Regions from separate parts of the Shewanella sp. JNE2 genome, predicted to be linked through region 1. Evidence: predicted binding sites of a transcription regulator. Region 1 holds the regulator's gene; each other region holds the start of a gene.

Region 1 (5,785 bases):
GAGCGACGAAAGGTACTTTTTAGCACTGGTGCAAAGGTATCTTCATCATCGTCCATGCCTGCCATTCCCATCATAGAATGTTCGGCATCTTCACGGATAACATCGACGACATCATCAATCGTGATCCGGCCGAGTAGTTTGTTATCGCTGTCCACAACGGGCGCGGATACCCAATCGTGACGCTCGAATAATTGGGCGACTTCACTGTCTGACATACCCACTGGAATGCTCTCAATGTCAGGATCCATAATATTACGGATAGGCGTGTTGGGATCGCAGGTGAGCAGATCGGCAAGTCTGACACCGCCGAGGACTTTATCCTGTTTATCGACCACATATAGGGTGTCAGTGGTATCGGGGAGGTTACCCCTTTGCCGCAGATAACGCAGTACAACATCGATATTAACGTCTGGCCTTAGGGTGACGGTATCTGTATTCATCAAGCTGCCAGCCGTCTCATCAGGGTAGGACAGTGCTTGCTCCACTCGTTGACGATTCTGTAGGCTCATCGACTGTAATACTTGTTTATAAACCGTATCTGGTAGACTTCGCAGAATATAGGCGAGATCGTCCGTATCCATACTCGCAGTCGCCTTTGCAACTCGTTCTGGACTCATGGTGCTGATCAGCGGATCTTTCAACTCTTCACTCAGTTCGTCAAGAATCGCCCCTAATTGTTCCTGATCAATTAATTGCCATAGGACTTGCCTTGCCTTTGGTGGTGAAGATTCGAGGATTAACGCGATATCCGATGCCGCCATATTCTGTAGCATTTGCCGCACATGGACAAACATACCGCTGCTAAGGGCTTTGCTGAGCTGGTCGAGGCGATGTCCGACTTGATGACTATCTGAAGCTTCTACGGGCATTTGTCCTCCATAATATGGTGAGGGAAACGGATAATTAGCGACTATTTTCACTGAGTGTGAATATAGCCTAGTCAGAGTAATGGGTTTGATCAGCGGACGCAGGGGACATATTGTAATTGAGCGTCACAGGGAACGTCGAGTCACAAATGAGTACCGATTGAGTACCAGTGAACGGTACAACGGGAATAGGTTAAGTGTAACTTTGCTTAAGATCAGCAGGCTTCGTCAAATTTAGCATCGATTAATGCGCAAATAGCATCAAGCGCGAGTTCTGCATCTGGGCCCTCTGCAATTAGCTTGATGGTTTTCCCCATACCCGTTTCAAGCATCAAAAGACCAAGCACACTTGCCGCTGAGGCTTGTTTATCGCCTTGTATTAACGTTATTGTTGCATCAAACTCAGAGGCTAACACCACCAATTTTGTGGCGGCGCGGGCGTGTAAACCGAGCTTATTACAGATGGTAATCTGACGTTCAAGCTTTGGCATGATCTAGCTCTCGATGGCGTACATTGACCTTATGTTTACCATTACTAAATCGCTTCGCTAATTGTTCTGCCACATAAACCGATCTGTGCTGTCCACCTGTGCAACCAATCGCAATGGTTAAATAACTGCGATTATTACGCTCAAGGTGTGGTAACCAGGTTTCTAGTAAGTTTTCTATCTGCCAAATGAACTTGTTTACCAGGGGCTGGCGATTCAAAAACTCAGCCACAGGTTCATCTAGGCCTGTCAGTGGACGCAATGCTAACTCCCAATGGGGGTTAGGTAAAAAGCGCACATCGAACATAAAGTCGGCTTCTGTAGGCATGCCATTTTTAAAGCCAAAGGACTCAAAGTAGATGACTAATTCTTTATCAACGCTACCAAGAAGAATTTGTCTGACTTGATCGCTTAAATCATAGATATTTAAATTTGAAGTATCTATGTAGTGATCTACCAGTTTGGACATAGGTTCGAGCAGTTTGCCTTCAAGTTTAATGGCTTCTTGTAGGGATACTCGACTTTTAGATAACGGGTGCAGGCGGCGCGTTTCACTGTAGCGTTTAAGTAACACTTTATCGCTTGAATTGAGGAAGAAGCTGGTAATCTCCGTCCCTGCTGGCAGGTTAGAAAGCTGCTGAACCAGCACTTTATCTTGCTCTGGCATATTACGAACATCGACACTAATGGCGACAAGATCGTTACTGCCTTTGAGTTGCTCAAGCAAACTGCCTATTAGTGGCAAGGGAAGGTTATCGACACAGTAATAGCCGAGATCTTCAAGCACCCTAAGTGCGACAGATTTGCCTGAGCCAGAGCGGCCTGACACTATGACCAGTTTCATCCAGTGATTACCTGATAGAGTTCCGTTTCATCATGCGTCTTACGCAGTTGTTTTAATATTTGTTTATCACTTAGCTTTTCTGCCATGCACGACAACGTGCTTAGGTGCTGTTGGCATTGATCCGCCGGCACAAGCAGTGCAAACAAAATATCAACAGGTTGCTTATCGATAGCGTCAAAAGCTATCGGTTCCTCACATTTTACGAGTATTGCAATGGGTTGTGTAATATCGGTTAATCGACCATGTGGAATGGCGATACCGTTACCTATACCTGTGCTCCCCATCTTTTCGCGCGCCACAAGGCTTTCGAAGATCTCTTGAGATGAGAGGGTGGGGTACTGGGCAGCGGCTAAGTCACTGATGAGTTCCAGTACCTTTTTTTTACTGCCCGGAGTGGCGCAGGTAGTGCACTCCGGCCTCAGTATGGTACAAAGTTCCATTATTAGTGTTTTGTTAACTTCTCTTTGTGTTTAATAACCTGACGATCAAGTTTATCGATCAGGACGTCTATGGCAGCATACATGTCAGTATGCTCTGAAGTTGCAAAAACTTCACCACCGGTGAGGTTGATTCGCGCTTCGGCAATCTGTTGCATTTTCTCAACATTGAGCACAACGTGCACATTATGGATCTGTTCGAAATGGCGTTCAAGTTTTGAAAATTTTTCCTCTACATATGCCCGTAACGATTCAGTAATCTCGATATGGTGTCCAATGAGCTTTATTTGCATAGAAACGTCCTCCGATATCCATAGTAGGCTATAAACTTTTACGCTGATTGGAAGGGGGAATAAGCATTGCTTCTCGATACTTCGCAATGGTTCTGCGCGCAACATTTATTCCCTGTTCTGCCAGAAGTTGTGCCATCTTGCTGTCGCTTAATGGTTTTTTCTGGTTTTCCGCGGCAACCAGTTTTTTAATAAAGGCTCTGATTGCTGTGGATGAGCACTCACCGCCATCGTCAGTCCCGACATGGCTTGAGAAGAAGTATTTTAGTTCAAAAAGTCCCTTAGGGGTATGTATGTATTTTTGAGTTGTGACCCGTGAGATGGTGGACTCATGCATTTCAACCGCTTCGGCTATATCGTTAAGTACCATAGGTTTCATAGCTTCTTCACCGTACTCAAAGAAGCCTTGTTGGTATTGAACGATACAATTGGCCACTTTGAGTAAGGTGTCGTTACGACTTTCTAAGCTCTTGATAAACCATTTGGCTTCCTGCAGATGGCCACGAATAAATTGGCTGTCTGCTTGGCTTTTTGTGCTGCGAGCCATGGCGGCATATTGCTGGTTTACATTGATTTTGGGCATGCAATCTGGGTTGAGTTCTACCACCCAACGGCCATTTTTCTTCGATACCGACACATCTGGGATCACATATTCTTCATCCATCGGTGTGATCAACAAACCTGGGCGAGGGTTCAGCGTTTGTATCAGTGCGATACCATCCCGAAGTTCATCTTCTTTCAGTTTGGTTTTACGCATTAACAGCCTAAAATCGCGAGCAGCGATCAGATCTAAATGATCTTTGATCAACATGCGGGCATTTTCGAGATGTGGTGTGTCCGGCGAAAAATGGGATAGCTGGATCAGTAAACATTCGCTGAGATCTCTTGCTGCAACACCAACAGGATCAAAGTGTTGGATACGTTTAAGTACAGCTTCGACTTCGTCTAACTCAATCTCATGATTTCCCATCGCTTCGAGAATATCTTCAGTACTTTGGGTGAGATAGCCCTGATCATCAATGGCATCAATAATGGCAGTGGCAATGGCAAGATCGGTTTCAGAGAAGGGGGTGAGGTTTTTTTGCCATTCTAAATGTTCATGCAGGCCCTCGCTGGTTTCCCCCTGAAAGGGCATATCGTCTTCTCTACTGCCACCCGAACCTGAGTTGGGTGAGGCGGTAAATACTTCATCCCAAGTGGTATCCATGGGCAGTTCATCTGGCATAGATTCTTTGGTCAAGGATTCTGCGGTATCAACAGTGGAGCTATCTTGTTCGGGGGGCAGTGGGCTTGATTCGCTGAAATCGGTGTCTGATAAATTCTGGTTGCGTTCTGTAGGTGCGTCAAATTGCTCATCTTCCAGCTCAAGAAGAGGATTAGAGTCTAAGGCTTGCTGGATCTCTTGTTGTAATTCCAATGACGAGAGCTGCAACAGACGAATCGCCTGTTGTAACTGTGGCGTCATGGTTAACTGTTGGCCCAGTTTGAGCTGGAGTGACGCTTTCATGTTACCGCTGATCCCTACGTTATTATTTTTGAATGAGGCCGCTTGTTATCAGTGAGTGGAGTCTAGTCGCGATAATTTTAGGCTATAGACTCCGCTGGAGTAACTATAGCCTGAATTGTTCACCTAAGTACACAGCCCTAACTTGCTGATTGTCTAAGATCTCTGCAGGAGTTCCCTCGGCAATCAGGTTTCCATGACTTACTATGTAGGCATGTTCACATACGTCTAATGTTTCTCGGACATTGTGGTCTGTGATAAGTACGCCTAAGCCACGACTCTTAAGTTGTTCGATAATTTTTTTGATATCGATGACGGAAATCGGATCAACGCCCGCAAAAGGCTCGTCGAGTAGAATAAACTTTGGATTGGCCGCGAGGGCGCGGGCAATTTCAACTCGGCGACGTTCACCCCCCGAAAGGGACATACCTTGGCTATCGCGAATATGGGTAATATGGAACTCTTCGAGTAGGTGTTCCAGTTCTTCTTCGCGTTCTTCGTCTTTTAGCTCTTTACGGGTTTGTAATACCGCCATGATATTGTCGTGAACGGTCAGCTTACGGAAGATACTGGCTTCTTGTGGTAAGTAACCAATTCCTTTGCGGGCGCGAAGATGCATAGGGTCTGCAGTTAAATCATCATTGTCGATAAAAATATGGCCTTTATCGCTTTTTACTAACCCAACCACCATGTAAAAGGTCGTGGTTTTACCTGCACCATTTGGGCCGAGTAAGCCAACAATTTGGCCGGTTTTGACTGTCAGACTGACGTCTTTAACAACTTGGCGGTTTTTGTAGCTCTTCGCGAGATTTTGTGCTCTTAGGGTGATTTGGGTCATTGAGAATCCTGCTCTTTCACAGGTTTATCTGCGGGTGTTTGGGTTTTGAGATCATCCTGATAGTTTTCAGGTTGGATGATAGTGATCACGCGATCATCACCACTCCCTGTGCTTTCTGCGATCAGTTTTTGTTGAATGATGTTGTAACGAATGAGGTTACCTGTCACTTGACTGCCCGCTTGATCGAGGGAGGCCGAACCTGTCAGTGTTAATGTTCTTGTCGCCATTTCATAGCGAATTTCTTTAGCACTGGCGGAAGCAGGGCGACCATCATCTAATATTTGGGTGTAAGTCGCGGGGTTGCCCGTTGCAACTAAGATTTTGCTGGTTTCACCATCGGCAGAAAAGGCGCGAAGCTGGGCCGCTTGGATTTTGATTGAACCCTGTGTGACTTCTACTGGGCCAAAGAAGATGATTTGGTTGTTTTTGATATCTGCGGTTTGGCTAACGGCTTTAATTTTAACTTCTTGCTGCAGATCTGCGACTTTTGCATAAACGCTCATGCTCATTATCAGCAT
Region 2 (5,785 bases), 450 kb from region 1:
TACGAGCTGTGTGGGTAGGTTAACGATGACCGTGCAGTCTGTGGGTACAGCAAAGGAATAGCTATATGAATAAGAGAGCAGCGCCGCAGCAGTCGGCGTCGACAGAGCAAGACACACAACCGTTGAACGACAGTCGGTATGAAGACCTGCCGCGCAGTGAGTTCCTGCAATTACCCCAAGAGGAGCAAGACCGGCTCAATAAGCTACGTCAGCAGCGGGTTCGCGAGGCGCCCACCCTCTATGAGTGGGATATTAAGGTAGCGACCGTGTATGCCATGGGGTGGCTCGTTGTCATTATTCCCTGCGGGATAATGGTGCTGATTGGCTTGGTGGCGTACTGGTATGAGTCTGACCAATGGTATGGTTTTTTTTTCATGGCACTGATTTTTGCGCCATTTATCCGCTACCTCTGGTTGGCCGACAAACAGTACCATTATCGGCTTACCACCGAGGGTTTAGTTACTACCTATCATGACGTTATACCGGATGCCGCCTACGCGGTAGTGCGGGGGCTGGCTTGGTTTGGAGTGGTGGTTTGTATTGTCTGGGTGGCCTTTTTAGGCCCGGCCGCCTTGGTCGGTGCAGGTAGTTTTGCCGTGATGGCATTTTTCTTTACTGGTTTTAAAAATGTAGAGACTACTTACGAGAGTCCTATAAAAAATGGGCATCGTCATTTGATTAAGGTAACGCGGAATCGTCCATTTATTGCCTGCCAATCGGATGTACGAACAATGGGCTTACGTGCAAGTATTCGTCTTCATTGCCCATTGGATAAGATGCACACTATCTTGTCATTGCTGATGACGCAGTTACCTGATTCTGAAATCCGTGTATTTAAAAATGAGCGCGTGTTAGATGGCGTACCATTTGCGTCATTTGAGTCAGGCGAACCTGCCCAACTGTCAGATTTCGCCCCTGACAATCCCCAGCCTAGTTGAATAAAGCGTGGACACTTAACAACAATGGCGCGGTAGTTAACTTTCGACTATATAGGTGGTTTTATGCCGCACACCCGTTTAATTTAGATTGTTTTTTAACCATCTATCTCTACTGTTGCCGCGGTGTCTGGCGTGCCTTCTCTGAATGATAAAGAGTGGTTGGCGATGATGCCTATTTAGAGAACAACGCGATGATTGAATCAGAATCAAAGTTGTATATACCTTCAAAATACAAAAAGCCCCGATAGCGTTGCTATCGAGGCTTTTATATTTTCTGTATCAATTACATAAAGCGAGCTGGTTGTATAGCGCTAGCCATTACAGACTGTAGTACATTTCAAACTCTAATGGGTGAGTTGTACGTGCTACACGCTCAGCTTCAGCAGTTTTCAGTGCAATGTAAGACTGGATAAAATCTTCGCTGAATACGCCGCCACGGGTTAAGAACTCATGGTCTGCTTGCAGGTTTTCAAGGGCGTTTTCTAATGAAGTGGCCACTTGTGGGATTTCAGCCGCTTCTTCGGCTGGCAGATCGTACAAGTCTTTGTCCATCGCTTCGCCTGGGTGGATCTTGTTTTGGATACCGTCAAGACCTGCCATCAGCAGTGCAGCAAAACCTAAGTATGGGTTTGCATGTGGATCTGGGAAGCGTGCTTCGATACGGCGGCCTTTAGGGCTTGGTACCACTGGAATTCGGATTGATGCAGAGCGGTTACGGGCAGAGTAAGCCAACATAACAGGTGCTTCAAAATGTGGCACTAAACGCTTGTAAGAGTTAGTGCTCGGGTTAGTGAAAGCGTTCAGCGCGCGAGCGTGCTTGATGATACCGCCAATGTAGTACAGAGCGGTTTCACTCAGACCAGCGTATTTGTCACCTGCGAACAGGTTAACGCCATCTTTAGATAAAGATTGGTGAACGTGCATGCCACTACCGTTGTCGCCAACGATTGGCTTAGGCATGAAAGTCGCAGTCTTGCCGTAGGCGTGTGCCATGTTGTGAACTACGTACTTCAGAATTTGGATTTCGTCCGCTTTCTTAGTCAGTGTGTTGAAGCGAGTGGCGATTTCGTTTTGACCCGCAGTTGCCACTTCGTGGTGATGCGCTTCAACCACTTGGCCCATTTCTTCAAGCACTAAACACATAGCGCTACGTAAGTCCTGTGATGAGTCAACAGGTGCAACTGGGAAATAACCGCCTTTAACGAATGGACGGTGACCTGTGTTGCCACCTTCGTAGCTTGTACCTGAGTTCCAAGCCGCTTCTTTAGCGTCGATCTTAACGAAACAACCTGACATGTCAGTACCGAAACGGACATCGTCAAAGAGGAAGAATTCTGGTTCTGGGCCAATCAATACAGTGTCAGCGATACCGGTAGAGCGTAGGTATTCTTCCGCTTTTTTAGCGATAGAACGTGGATCACGGTCGTAACCTGTCATTGTGCCTGGCTCTAGAATGTCACAGCGGATCAAGGCTGTGGTTTCTTCGGTGAAGGGATCCAGTACAAAAGTGGTTGGATCTGGCATCAGTACCATGTCTGATTCGTTAATGCCTTTCCAGCCTGCAATTGAAGAGCCGTCAAACATTTTACCGTCTTCGAAGAAGTCAGCATCTACTTGATGAGTAGGAATAGATACATGCTGCTCTTTACCTTTGGTGTCGGTAAAACGTAAATCAACAAACTTAACTTCTAATTCTTCAAGTTGCTTTAAAACTGATTTAACTGACATTCTCAAGCCTCCGGTAGGGTAAAGGGATGACCCTTCTTATAATCTTTTAACTCAAGTGTATATTACTGAGCCAAACTTACGAGCTATATAGCGATATCCATGCCAACAATGTAACGTGTTGATAATTAATGGCTATAAAAAACATTGCACTAAATTGATTTTACAAATGCACTATGATGGTGCGTTTGCGTGTGGCATTTTGGTGCATAAATCTATTTTGGTGCGCAGTGGCAATACGCCCTAATGCTAACGGCACTGTCGTTTTTTTGCATGTTACTGACACGGGTTAGAATCTAAGTGACTCATTCAATAATACGACTCAACACAACAAGATTTACTTTTATGACAGTGTGCATGATAGGTCTTACACATAACATACAGAGAACAGGGCGCTAATTCTAATCCTATTGTGAGATTATTTTTTGGCCATATTAATGTCATAAAATAATGTGAAAGTAACAGGCTAAGGTTCTAATCATAGCCGTGTGCAAAATTATAATAGGTGTTTAAGATCATGTTATTAGCACTAGCTTCGTTCTCTAGAGCGAAATAAGTTTATGGCTTATGAGCCAGTAGCGTTTAGATGAAATGTTGTGGAAGGCGAGTTGTAAAGATGCGGTGTATTTAACCTGTGTACTCATCTGTTGTCTATACCCTGCCATTGCGGATTTAGCATTCCAAAATCTTTGGGAATAGTGTGTGACAGTATCTGGATATTGCGATGGAAATGCGTACTCTTGTGAGCGCGCCATAAGATGAAGAATAGTGAATTCAGCTGTTTAACTTATGAGTATTTGCCAAAAACGGCCATTTATTTGCGCTTTTACGGTGCGACTAGACTATTCGGCTTAGTGTGTTGCCAAACGAGAAGCCCTTTGCCAAGGTGTATTGTTTTATAAGTGTTCAAAAATAATCCTGTGCGCCAAGGCCGCTCTGGAGTAGAATGGCACGCTTTTTTATGGCGACTCAACGTAGATTGCTGTAACGAATATTGTAATATCCCCTATTTTTGTTTGATGGTAAGAGGTTTATCCGTGCTAGAGAATTTACGTAACATCGCCATTATTGCACACGTTGACCATGGCAAAACGACCCTGGTAGACAAGTTGCTGTCGCAATCAGGAACCCTTGCAACCCGGGGAGAAGCTACTGAGCGGGTGATGGACTCCAACGATCTTGAGAAGGAACGTGGAATCACGATTCTGGCAAAGAATACTGCCATCAAGTGGAACGATTATCGTATCAACATCGTTGATACCCCAGGCCACGCCGACTTCGGTGGTGAGGTTGAGCGTGTTCTGTCTATGGTTGACTCAGTATTATTGCTGGTTGATGCCGTTGATGGTCCAATGCCACAGACTCGCTTCGTAACCAAAAAAGCGTTCGCCCAAGGCCTAAAGCCAATCGTTGTTATCAACAAAATTGACCGTCCAGGTGCTCGCCCTGATTGGGTTATCGACCAAGTGTTCGACCTGTTCGACAACTTAGGTGCGACCGACGAACAATTAGATTTCCCAATCGTTTACGCTTCAGCGTTAAACGGTTTTGCAACTTTAGATCCAGATGTCGTCAGTGAAGATATGACGCCACTGTTCCAAACTATCGTTGAAAAAGTCTCTTTCCCTGATGCTGACGCCGATGGCGCGTTCCAGATGCAAATTTCACAGCTCGATTACAACTCTTATGTAGGTGTGATCGGTGTGGGCCGTATCAATCGTGGTAGCATCAAAACTAACCAACAAGTGACTATCATCGGTGCCGATGGTAAGACGCGTAACGGTAAAATGGGCCAAGTATTAGGTTACATGGGCCTTGACCGTACTGAGGTTGAGGTCGCTAATGCTGGCGATATCGTGGCGATTACGGGTTTAGGCGAACTGAAAATCTCTGATACTGTCTGTGCCGCTGGTAATGTAGAAGCACTGCCGCCACTGTCTGTTGATGAGCCTACACTGACCATGACTTTCCAAGTCAACACTTCACCTTTCGCAGGTAAAGAAGGTAAGTATGTGACTTCACGTAACATTCTTGAGCGTTTACAACAAGAATTAGTCCACAACGTGGCACTGCGTGTTGAAGAAACTGACAGCCCAGATCGCTTCCGCGTATCAGGCCGTGGTGAATTGCATTTATCAATTTTGATTGAAAACATGCGTCGCGAAGGTTACGAGTTAGCCGTATCACGTCCAGAAGTGATTCTGAAAACCATTGACGGTGAACTGTGTGAACCATTCGAAACGTTGACCGTTGACGTTGAAGAAGAACATCAAGGCACAGTGATCGAGAAGTTGGGTACCCGTAAAGCTGAAATGAAAGATATGCAGCTTGATGGTAAAGGTCGTGTCCGTATCGACTTTATCATCCCAAGCCGTGGTTTGATTGGTTTCCAAACTGAGTTTATGACTGCTACTTCAGGTACTGGTTTAATCTACCACTCGTTCGACCATTACGGTCCACATAAAGGTGGCGATATTGGTCAACGCGCTAACGGCGTATTGATCTCTAACGCAACGGGTAAGGCGTTGACCTTCGCACTGTTCGGTCTACAGGATCGTGGTCGTCTCTTTATCGGCCATGCGGCTGAAGTCTACGAAGGCCAAGTGGTTGGTATCCACGCTCGCTCAAACGATCTAACAGTTAACTGTTTGAAAGGTAAGCAGTTAACCAACATGCGCGCCTCTGGTACTGACGAAGCGCAAGTGCTGACTACGCCAATTACCATGACGCTTGAGCAAGCGCTTGAGTTTATTGATGATGACGAATTAGTTGAAGTGACGCCGAAAAGCATCCGTGTTCGTAAGAGACACTTGACTGAAAACGATCGTAAGCGCAATAACCGCGGTTAACAAGAGCGGCTTACTTCGGTGAGCCACCTTATGAAAGCCCCGTTAAAGAAATTTGACGGGGCTTTTTTATTTTACGTTTCAAGCTTGTTCACTGATGGCGACATATAACGTATACAATTACGACCTGCCGATTTGGCAAGATAAAGCGCGGCATCTGCTTGGCGTACCAATTCTAAGGCGCTGTGTTGCTCTGAGGGCTCTATACAGGTGACACCAAGACTCACAGTGACTGTACCAAGGTCGGTTTTGACATGGGGGATAGCAAGCGATTGG
Region 3 (5,785 bases), 2.3 Mb from region 1:
ACCTTCTTGATGACCTTGCGCTAATCCTTCTAAACGTCCTTTTTCTAACCCTTCATTAAAACCTTGTGTTTTACCTTCACTAAAGCCTTCTTCTTCCGCTTGAGCTCGAATATGCTCAATTTCAGCCATTGTGGGAGGTGCGATAGCTTCTACCGTGACTGGTTTGATGTGCTTACCAGAGTAGCCAAACAAATTAGAGATGCTTTCATCCTCAACCTCTGTCACATCGGGTAGGTTCCAGTGACTAAATTCGATTTCACTGTCACTGACAATCTTATCCGACAATTTATTGTCACTCGGATTAGAGGAACTCATCGCCACCACCGCCGCCTAACATAATTTCACCGCTATCACTTAAACGACGAGCAATAGAGAGGATTTCTTTCTGTGCAACCTCCACTTCGCTAATACGAATAGGTCCCATAGCTTCAAGATCATCACGCAGTAACTCTGCGGCTCGCTTGGACATATTGCCTAACAGTTTTTCTTTAAGTTGATCGTCAGTTCCCTTAAGCGCCTTCAATAACACATCCTGTTGTACTTCACGCAACAGGATTTGAATACCACGGTCGTCCACATCGATAAGGTTTTCGAAGACAAACATGAGATCTTGGATTTGTTGCGCCATTTCTTCGTCGGATTCGCGCATAGTTTCCATCAATTGGCTTTCGATACCCGTATCTAAGTAGTTCATAATATTGGCGGCTGCTTTTAAGCCACCCATTTTCGCTGCTTGTGCGCCACCTTGACCCGCAAACTGTTTCTCCATGATATCGTTCAATTCCTGCAAGGCTGCGGGTTGAACTTCTTCAAGGTTAGCAATTCGCATCATTAAGTCTAAGCGAGTATTTTCAGGAAATTGACCAAAAATCTCTGCGGCCTGATCGGGTTCTAAATAAGACAATACAATGGTTTGGATCTGCGGATGCTCATTCTGGATGATTGTCGCCACTTGGCGCGCATCCATCCATTTGAGGGAGTCTAAGCCTTTAGCACCACTGCCCATGATGATTTGTTCAATTAAATTACCCGCTTTGTCTGCACCTAATGCTGCCGTCAGCGCCTTACGAACGAATTCTTCACTGTTAAAACCGATAGAGGAATATTTTTGAATATCATCAAGAAAAAGCTTATGCACACCAACCACTTTCTCTTGGCCAAAATCCTCCATTGCGGCCATGGCCATCCCCACCTTTTGCACTTGTTTGGGCTCTAAGTGCTTGAGGATAGAAGCGGCGTCGGCTTCGCTTAAACTTAAGAGTAAAATTGCCGTCTTCTCGATACCGCTCATGTCCTTCACATTAAAGCTTGAGACTTCAGCGGCTTCTTTTGTTTTATTCTCAGCCATTGTCTTGTAACCAGTTTTTCACGACTTGAGTGGAAAGCTCGGGCTCATTTGCCACAAGCGCACGGATAGCTTTAATCATATCATCATCTTTATGAAGATTAGGGATAAGAATTGAGCCATCATCGGCATAACTGTATTCTGCTTCTTTGGTATTAAGCATACCTAAGGTGTCGGCAGCGTACTGATCTTCAATTTCCGCCAGTTCATTACCGAGTCTTGAATCATCTGGCATATTGACGCTATCTGGGTAAATAAGGCGTTTTAGCATTGGACGAACCACGGCCAATATCAATACTAGGATCACCAAGGCGCCAACACCCAATTTTACCGCACGCCAGAACCACGGCTGTTCCCATAATTCAGGAGCTGGTATGTCTTCCATCAGTTGATCCATAAAAGGAACGGTAACCACTTCCAACACGTCACCACGTTGTGTGCTGAATCCTACCGCACCTTCTAGTAAACGACGAATGTTGGTTAACTCTTGCTCAGTACGGGCAACGCGTGCCACTTGCCCATTTTCATCTGCAGCACCGGGTTTAAAGTCCACAGCAACTGAAACACTAATTCGTCTGACTACCCCAATTTGCTGACGGGTATGGCTAATGGTGGTATCGAGCTCAAAATTTCGTGTTGCTTCACGGTGAGAGTTACCCGCAACCACTTTTTCAGATGCATTCGTTGCATCTTCAGGAATATCTGACTCCATTGGCGGTTGATTTGACAGAGCGCCAGGGATCCCCCCCGTAGTGCCACCGGTAGAGTTATTCTCAACCGTCATTTCACTGCGTAATGCTGGTAAATCAGGATTAAAGCGCTTGGCTGTTTGTTCGACTGCGGTAAAGTCCATGCTAACATCGACTTGGGAAGTAAAGTTATCAGGCCCTAAAATGGGGACTAAAATTGATTCAATTTTTGTGCGATATTCAGCTTCTTTTTGTTGTACTAATTCGAGTTCTCTACGCGCCCTAGCGGAAACGCCATCTTGGCTCCCAGAGTTAAGCAAACGACCATTTGAATCAGTGACGGTAACACGCGATGGTTCTAACCCTTGCACGGCTGAGGCAACAATATCAACAATGGCATCCACCTCTCCTTGGCCTAAACCGCCACGACGGGTATTGATAACCACGGTTGCGCTAGGTTGGGAAGTATTACGGGCAAAGACGTTTTCTTTGGGAAGTGCGAGAATCACTTTTGCGCGACTGACACTTTGTAGCTGCTCAATAGCGCGGGCAAGGTTTTCTTCTTGGCTGTGTTTAAGACGCGCTTGTTCCATCCTTTGGCTGACACCAAAACCACTGTCTTGGGTTAAAAAATCTTTACTTGTAGTGCCACCGTCAATCCCTGCTCGGCTTAACATCAGTTTGACTTCTTGATATTTATCCTCAGGTACTTTAATAACATCAACCTCGATCTGATACTTGATCTTATTCTTATCCAAGACATCGAGTACTTGTACCATTTCCTGAGTTTCCATTTTTCCTAATGGACGATACTCAGGTTCCTGAGCCCATAACATCACAAAAACGGCTAGGGCTAAGCAGATTGCCAACGCAAGGATCATGGTAATTTGGCGCATCATATCGACACCGCCAAGGCTCCCCATCACACCTGACTTATGTTCTTCTTGGACACCTTGGTCTGCTAAATCGGAATTAGACCCGACAATCATTTCTGTGCTCACGATTCGTACCTGCTGATTGGGTTATTCTCGGGCCTAAACAGGCATACTCATTATTTCTTTATAAGCTTCGACAAGTTTATTACGCACTTGTACCGTCGCTTCAAATGCCACACTGGCTTTCTCTCGAGCAATCACAGTATCCGACAAGCTCACTGTCGAGTCACCCATCTCTAATCGCGTTGCCAAGTTTGATGACGTTGATTGTAAGCCGCTGACATTGCCAACAGCCTGCGAGAGTAGCTGACCGAAATCGGCACCACTGGTGTTATTTACCTGCTGCATGATATTCGGAGAGATACCGAAAGACGGTGTTATTTCACCTTTGAGTGACTGCATTTCTTGCAGAAATGTATTTGCGCCTATTTGCATGCTGAGCTCCCAGTCGTCGAATTCTTGACGATCAAAATATCGATAATGAGGAATATGCAAAATAATGGCCAAGTTTAAAACTAGCCATTTAAAATAGACAAATAAGGGATGCTAAAAAGCATTGGAAGATTAACTCACTGTGGAAATCAGCAAGATACAAATGCACCTTAATCCTAAAAGGCATTAAAGTGCATTTGCTAACATGCATTTTTACTGAAGCTAACAGGGTAATTGAATCCCCATATCTCGCATACGAGCCATTTTATATCGTAAGGTTCGAGCACTGATCCCCAGTTTTTCAGCCACAAGTTTTCGGCTACCCTGACACTGGGCTAAGGTTTCTAAAATAATCACATGTTCCTGTGCTTTGAGCTCTTCACCTAACCCTTCTGGCTCAGACGCTGACACTTCAGATTCATCATTTATCAACGCACCCTGCACATCAATAATAATATCATTGGCGGTAATCACAGAACCTGTCCGTAAAATCAAGGCTCTTTGGACAATATTATCTAGCTCTCGCACGTTTCCTGGCCAGCGATGGCTAAGCAAACGCCGGCATGCTTGTTCATCGAATTCAGGTGTAGCGCCGATATTGAGAGCTTTTGCATGCTTAGCCAATAAATGGCGAGCAAGCGGTAAGATATCCGCAGGCCTTTGATTCAGTGCAGGCCATGTTAATGGGAATACATTGATACGGTAATAAAGATCTTCCCTAAATCCACCTGCGGCCACTACCGCTTTTAAATCACGATTTGAGGTCGCCAATACACGAACATCGAGCTTAATCGTCTTACGACCACCTAAGCGCTCAACTTCTCGCTCCTGTAACACCCGTAATAGTTTTGCCTGTAAACCTAAATCCATTTCTGATATTTCATCAAGCAGCAAAGTCCCACCTTGTGCTTGCTCAAACTTACCAGGGCATGCTTGGTAAGCACCGGTAAATGCGCCCTTTTCATATCCGAAGAGAGTTGCTTCAAGCATATTTTCAGGAATAGCTGCACAGTTGATGGCAACAAAGGCTTGTTCGGCGCGGCTGCTATGCTGATGAATATAACGAGCGAGTACTTCTTTACCCGAACCACTGGGTCCCATGATCATCACAGAAGCATCGGATGCTGCAACGCGTTGTGCTAGTGATAACAATGCAAGACTTTTCTCATCTGCAACAATAGGTTTATCCGCGTTAGTTTTTAATGGTAAATAGCGAGATACTTGATTTAACAATACTTCTGGCGCAAAGGGTTTGGCTAAATAGTCAACCGCACCTAATTTAATCGCGCTAACGGCACTGCCAATCGTGGCATAGGCCGTCATCAGTAATACAGGCAGTTTTGGGTGATGTTGTTGCAGGTAATTTAGCAAGCCTAAACCGCCAATTCCCTGCATCTGCACATCACTTATCACTAAATCAAATTGATGTTGTTTTAATGCAAGAATGGCATCTTCACCACAAGCCACATCAATACATTCATACTGCGCAAGTAATAAAGTATCGAGTAAGGCTTCCCTTAATGAGGCATCGTCTTCAACTAAGAGTAACTTGGCTTCAGACATGGGGTTTCTCCAAAGGCAATACAACAGCCGATTTTGCGCGAGGAAAAACTAACGAAACAGTACAGCCCTTATTCGGTAGGCAGCGAAGTTGTATTTCTCCGCCATGATTACGCACAACCGATTGCACAACGGCTAATCCAAGTCCTGTCCCTTGAGCTTTGGTGGTGAAAAAAGGTTCCATCACTTTTTGCTGCATCTTCGCATCTAACCCTTTGCCATTATCAATAACCTCTAGCATTAATTGATCCTTTGACTCTGTGGCAAGGATACGGATCTGACTCGCTCCAGCTTCGAGGCTGTTGATGACAAGGTTATTAATTGCAGAACTTAGCGCGCTTGAATTTGCCAGTAATAATCCACTTGATGTATTAGTAAAGGAAAGTTTGCAACCTTGCTGCTCTGCAATTGGATCACAGTTTCCAATCACACTGACCATCACATCATTCAGGGAAACTAACTCGCCAAGCTCATCTTGACGGCCTTTTGCCATCAACAGCATATCGTTAACTTGTCTTTCCAATTCATTAAGTCTATCAACCAATTTCTGTTGAAACTTAGTCTTGGCAGAGTCTGATAATTTAGGGCTTGCTAAGTTCGAGGCATATAACAAGGCCGCAGAGAGTGGCGTACGGACTTGATGGGCCAATGTCGCCACCATCTTACCTAGTGCAGATAACCGCTGCAGATGTGAAATATTTTTTTGTAAAAGACGAGTTTCAGTCAGATCCGTTAATACGATTAACTGACCCGGCTCTGGAGTTAAAGGAGTAATGGCTAATTTGACTCGACGACCATTACGTAAAGACACTTCATGGCCATCA
Region 4 (5,785 bases), 2.2 Mb from region 1:
TTGTAAAAATGCTGAATATGACAGCTTAGCTTTAGCAAGGGGCTTATCGGATGAGCGTAAGCGTCAGTTTTTTGATGCATTACCTTCTGGCAATATGAAGCTGAAGGATAATGTTAAGCGACTCGTTAACTTTAGAGCTCATAACCTGCTTGAAAGTTATACTTTGCTAGGTAAATTTGACATTATTTTTTGCCGTAACGTGCTAATTTACTTTGCGCCAGAGGCAAAAGCCAAAATTTTGCGGCAATTTGCTGCCGCTCTTAATCCAAAAGGGATTTTGTTTTTAGGGGCTTCAGAATCGATTGCAGGCTTAACCGATGAGTTTGATATGGTGCGTTGTAATCCTGGGATTTATTATCAGAAAAAGACTTAACTAGCTTATTTAATTGAAAATTACCGACTTATGTCGGTAATTTTTTGCCGCTATTTTTACCTGCCACCACTGTTTACCACTATTATCTTCTTTTTGGCACATGAATTGCTTTATTCCTGCGAGTGACACTATGGAGGCAATTTTATGGCGATCAATTTCGATAATGCATTGGGTGTGCATCAATACACTTTAGGCATACGTGCTGAACGGGCTGAAGTGATTTCAAGTAATATCGCAAATGCCGATACGCCACATTATAAAGCCCGTGATGTCGATTTCTCTGCTGCGATGCAAGCCGCTCGTAGCCAACAGCAACAGCGTAATCATCTCGATATCACAGATCATGAACGGCACTTTGGTTTAGCGGAATTAACGGGCCAATATGTTAAATTTCGTGTTCCAAATCAACCTGATACTGGTGATGGTAATACTGTTGATATTCAACAGGAACAATCTGCCTTTATGCAAAATGCCCTCGAATATCAAATGTCACTGGGGTTTTTGGATAGTAAGTTTAGTGGCATGAAAAAAGCACTAAGAGGTGATTAATCATGAGTTTATTTAGCATTTTTGATGTCGCTGGCTCTGGAATGTCAGCACAATCGGTAAGGCTTAACACTACGGCCAGTAATATTGCAAATGCTGACTCAGTTTCAAGCAGTATCGATAAAACTTACCGTTCTCGTCATCCTATTTTTGAAGCTGAAATGGCTAAAGCACAGAGCCAACAGCAAACCTCTCAAGGGGTAACGGTAAGGGGGATAGTAGAAAGTGATAAACCCTTACTCAAAGAGTATTCACCAGATCATCCTATGGCGGATGCCGATGGCTTTATTTATAAACCGAATGTAAATGTCATGGAAGAAATGGCAGATATGATTTCTGCCTCTCGCTCATATCAAATGAATGTTCAAGTCGCTGAAGCCGCAAAATCAATGCTGCAACAAACACTTGGGATGGGTAAATAACATGGGTTATTTAGGAGGTAAGCTGTGAGCCTCATTAATCAAGTTAATCAAGCGTCAACGCAAACGACTCAAACTAAGAGTCAATCAGGTGCTGTAACAACGAACTCGACAACGGGAAATCCTTTTTTGGATAGTCTTCGTTTACCAACAGAGTCAATCGTGCCTGAAGCGAAAAGTCAGCAGTTGACACAAGAAGATTTTTTCTCGTTATTAAGTCAACAATTATCCATGCAAGATCCATTTAAGCCTGTGGATAATGACCAGATGATTGCTCAAATGGCTTCTTTCTCTACGGTAGATGGCATCTCTAAGCTTAATAAAGAAATTGTTAATCTAAATAGCGTAATGACATCGAGCCAAGCGTTACAAGCATCGGGGCTTGTCGGACGAAAAGTGCTACTTCCCACTGATACTGGATACGTTTCTAGTGAAAATCCTTCGATGAAAGGGGTGATTAGTACAACGGAAAAAATTCCAGTGATCAATGTGCGGGTTGAGGATGAAAAAGGACAAGTGATTACCACATTTAATGTTGATGGTAGTAAAGGCGGTAATATCGACGTCAATTGGGATGGATTAGATAAGAATGGTCAGCCTGTTGTCACAGGTAACTATTCGATTAAAGCCAGTGGGTTAGTTGACGGTAAATCCCAACAGTTAGCTGTATCCACCTATGCACATGTCAGTAGCGTTTCTTTAGGTACCGCAAGTACTGGTGCAATTTTAAACCTACGTGGTGGTATGGCCTTTAAACTTTCTGATGTGTTGTCAGTGTCCGAAACTTAATATTGCCAGTATCTAAAATGGACGCTACTCGTCCACAATTGAATTGAGTCAAATGTAGAGGTGAATTATGTCGTTTAACATTGCATTGAGTGGCATTTCGGCGGCGCAGAAAGATTTAAATACGACTGCGAACAACATTGCTAACGCAAATACTATTGGTTTTAAAGAGTCACGTGCCGAATTTGCGGATGTGTACGCTAATTCAATTTTCTCTAATTCTAAAACGGCCGTTGGTGGCGGTGTTGCAACGAGTCAAGTGGCTCAGCAATTCCATCAAGGAAGTTTACAGTTAACGAATAACTCTCTGGATTTGGCGATTAAAGGTGGTGGTTTTTTTGTCACATCTTCAGAGCTTGGCACATTAGATTTTTCCTATACTCGGGCTGGTGCATTTAAAGTTGATGCGAGTAACTATATGGTTGACTCATCTGGTAACTACTTGCAAACCTTTCCCGTTGATAAAGAAGGGAACTCAACGTCTGTCAGTTTAACGACTGCTAAACCTGTTCAAATCCCCGATACCGCAGGTAGCCCAGTAAAGACTGAGAATGTCAGTTTTCAGATGAATTTAAATGCTAAAGAGGGGTCACTCGATCCCGCTGCGTTCGATCCGACAGATCCTAAAACGTATACCAGTGTCACCTCAATGACGATTTATGACTCATTGGGTGAGCCACATATCATGACCACTTATTTTGTTAAGCCCACTAATGGGGCGCACAACGGCGAAAACAATTGGGTCGCTTACTATGCTGTTGATGGTAAACAAGTTGATGTCGCTGGCGCTGCTGGTACTTACCAAACTGATACAGATGGTGATGGGGTTCCTGACTCAACCGGTACAGCGGAAACGGCTGGTGGATGGCGTGGATCGGTATTGAAGTTTAACTCTGTCGGGGTTTATACGGGAAGTGATCCAGCCATCGTAACCACAGAAACACTTGGTGTTGGTGGTGCTGGTGTTCTAGGCCCAGGTGCGGATGGCACTCAAAGTTTGACAGTAAAATTTAATGCACCGACCCAGTATTCGGCTCCCTTTGCTGCCACTGAATTGACCCAAGATGGTACGACTGTGGGCCGTTTAACCAATGTTGAAATTGGTGCTGATGGTTTAATCACCGCTAGCTACTCAAATGGTTCGACCGTGCCTTTAGCGCGTGTTGCTTTGGTGCGTTTTGCTAATGAACAAGGATTGACTCAAGTGGGTAATACCTCTTGGAAGGCGAGTCTAAATTCGGGTCCCGCATTAGCGGGTGAAGCAAATAGTGGCACATTTGGTAGTCTCAGTTCTTCTGCGTTAGAGCAATCGAATATTGATTTGACGACCGAGTTGGTGGATTTGATTTCTGCGCAGCGTAACTTCCAAGCGAACTCACGTACTTTGGAAGTTAATAACACCTTGCAACAAACCGTGCTGCAGATCCGCTAGTTTTGACCTTATTTTAAGTGTTGCCGCCTGCGGCAACACTTAGCCTCTTTACTGTACTCCTTCGCTATTCTTTCTCCTATTCTCAGTTAATCAATAAGTTAGATGCTTATTTTGTTGGCATGATGCTTGCTTTGCTATTGTCAGGTAGAAAATTTGACGGAGCAGTCTGTGGACAAATTCCTATATATCTCCATGAGTGGGGCTAAGCAAAATATGCATGAGTTGGCCTTACGAGGCAATAACTTAGCCAATGCGAATACCGATGGCTTTAAGTCTGATATGGCGCAGGCAAGATCAATGCAAGCCTTTGGAGAAGGATTACCAACACGGGTGTTTGCCATGATCGAAACTCCGTCTGCTAATTTTCGTTCAGGCCCAATTAAGACGACAGGACGAGATCTTGACGTTGCCATTAAGGGCGATGGTTGGTTTGCTGTGCAGGCAAAAGATGGGGCAGAGGCTTATACCCGCTCTGGCAGCTTGAGTTTTGATGCGACAGGTCTCTTGCATAACGACCGAGGTAATCCGGTGATGGGAGATGCCGGGCCAATTGTACTGCCGTTACCCATAGATAAAGTGACTATTTCCCAGGATGGGATTATTTCTGTTCGTCCTCAAGGTGCTACCGCAGAGGTTATCGAAGAGGTTGGCAGACTTAAACTGGTCAATCCTGGTAATGCCCAGATGATGCGTGGCGAAGATGGTTTATTCAGACTTGTGTCAGGTAACGATGCTCCAGCAGACCCTAATGTCGCCGTGGAAAGTGGTGCAGTAGAAGGCAGTAACGTCAATCCAGTCGATGAGATGGTGTCTTTGATTGAATTACAACGTCAGTTTGAAATGCAAGTCAAGATGATGAAAACCGCGGAAGAAATTGACCGTGCTTCATCTTCATTAATGCGTATTAGTTAGGAGATAGATTATGCATCCGGCGTTATGGATTAGTAAAACTGGCTTAGACGCGCAGCAAACAGATATTGCGGTGATCTCAAACAACGTTGCCAACGCCAGTACTGTTGGTTACAAGAAGAGTCGAGCGGTATTTGAAGATTTGTTATATCAAACTGTTAACCAAGCGGGAGGGATTAGTGCATCAAACACTAAGTTACCCAATGGATTAAACATTGGTGCGGGTACAAAAGTGGTCGCCACACAAAAAATGTTTACCCAAGGCAATATGTTAACAACGGATAACTCATTGGATTTGATGATTGAGGGACCTGGTTTTTTTGAGATACAGCTACCCGACGGTACCACTGCCTATACCCGTAATGGTCAATTTACATTAGATGATACAGGGCAAATTGTAACGCCAGGATCAGGTTATGTACTGCAACCTGCGATTACGATTCCTGAAGATGCAACCAGTATTACCGTTTCTGCAGAAGGTGAAGTGTCAGTAAAAACGGCAGGAGCCGCCGAAAACCAAGTGGTTGGTCAGCTCAGTATGACGGATTTTATTAACCCATCAGGTCTCGATCCTATGGGCCAAAACCTATACACAGAAACCGGGGCGAGTGGTACGCCTATTCAAGGCACCGCTTCATTGGATGGGATGGGAGCTATTCGGCAGGGAGCACTAGAAACCTCCAACGTCAATGTGACTGAAGAGCTTGTTAATCTTATCGAAAGCCAGCGTATCTATGAGATGAACTCCAAAGTGATTTCAGCGGTAGATCAAATGTTGGCGTATGTGAATCAGAACCTATAGAGGCACATATCATGGCTAGATATTTCATATTGGCCGCAGCCCTTCTGCTGAGTGCTTGCAGCTCGACACAAAAAAAGCCGATTGCTGACGATCCTTTTTATGCACCCGTTTATCCAGAAGCTCCCCCGACAAAAATTGCCGCAACGGGCTCTATTTATCAGGATAGTCAAGCGGCGAGTTTGTATTCTGATATTCGAGCCCACAAAGTGGGTGACATTATCACCATCGTCTTAAAGGAAGCGACTCAGGCGAAAAAGAGTGCGGGCAATCAGATCAAGAAAGGATCTGATATGAGTTTAGATCCTATCTATGCCGCTGGAAGCAATATCTCTGTCGCCGGCGTACCTTTAGATTTGCGTTACAAAGACAGTATGAATACTAAACGCGAGTCCGATGCTGATCAAAGTAACAGCCTTGATGGCAGTATCTCCGCCAATATCATGCAAGTACTTAATAACGGTAACTTAGTAGTGCGTGGTGAGAAGTGGATTTCTATTAATAATGGTGATGAGTTTATT

What was found. Region 1 encodes sigma-54, which starts transcription at its own class of promoters, with help from an activator protein. Its sites were predicted from a motif close to GTTGGCACGNNNNTNGNNT; they were not measured.
Region 2: a site for sigma-54 is predicted at 2,755-2,773, ahead of glnA (glutamate--ammonia ligase). Genes of this name have one in related genera too.
Region 3: a site for sigma-54 is predicted at 3,459-3,477, ahead of fliE (flagellar hook-basal body complex protein FliE). Genes of this name have one in related genera too.
Region 4: a site for sigma-54 is predicted at 3,670-3,688, ahead of flgF (flagellar basal-body rod protein FlgF). Genes of this name have one in related genera too.

The regions. Positions count from the first base shown of each region.
Region 1 covers NZ_CP096169.1:723,043-728,827, forward strand. Annotated here, with positions in the region: gene mgtE (magnesium transporter) at 1-869, opposite strand, end outside; gene MZ182_RS03255 (HPr family phosphocarrier protein) at 1,082-1,357, opposite strand; gene rapZ (RNase adapter RapZ) at 1,344-2,198, opposite strand; gene ptsN (PTS IIA-like nitrogen regulatory protein PtsN) at 2,195-2,638, opposite strand; gene hpf (ribosome hibernation promoting factor) at 2,641-2,928, opposite strand; gene MZ182_RS03275 (RNA polymerase factor sigma-54) at 2,957-4,432, opposite strand; gene lptB (LPS export ABC transporter ATP-binding protein) at 4,536-5,267, opposite strand; gene lptA (lipopolysaccharide transport periplasmic protein LptA) at 5,264-5,785, opposite strand, start outside.
Region 2 covers NZ_CP096169.1:276,616-282,400, forward strand. Annotated here, with positions in the region: gene MZ182_RS01335 (hypothetical protein) at 66-938, shown strand; gene glnA (glutamate--ammonia ligase) at 1,257-2,666, opposite strand; gene typA (translational GTPase TypA) at 3,701-5,512, shown strand; gene MZ182_RS01350 (GGDEF domain-containing protein) at 5,584-5,785, opposite strand, start outside.
Region 3 covers NZ_CP096169.1:3,042,286-3,048,070, forward strand. Annotated here, with positions in the region: gene fliH (flagellar assembly protein FliH) at 1-315, opposite strand, end outside; gene fliG (flagellar motor switch protein FliG) at 302-1,348, opposite strand; gene fliF (flagellar basal-body MS-ring/collar protein FliF) at 1,341-3,023, opposite strand; gene fliE (flagellar hook-basal body complex protein FliE) at 3,069-3,404, opposite strand; gene MZ182_RS13600 (sigma-54-dependent transcriptional regulator) at 3,624-4,964, opposite strand; gene MZ182_RS13605 (sensor histidine kinase) at 4,957-5,785, opposite strand, start outside.
Region 4 covers NZ_CP096169.1:3,061,959-3,067,743, reverse strand. Annotated here, with positions in the region: gene MZ182_RS13700 (CheR family methyltransferase) at 1-373, shown strand, start outside; gene flgB (flagellar basal body rod protein FlgB) at 518-922, shown strand; gene flgC (flagellar basal body rod protein FlgC) at 925-1,341, shown strand; gene flgD (flagellar hook assembly protein FlgD) at 1,366-2,127, shown strand; gene flgE (flagellar hook protein FlgE) at 2,195-3,556, shown strand; gene flgF (flagellar basal-body rod protein FlgF) at 3,725-4,468, shown strand; gene flgG (flagellar basal-body rod protein FlgG) at 4,479-5,267, shown strand; gene flgH (flagellar basal body L-ring protein FlgH) at 5,279-5,785, shown strand, end outside.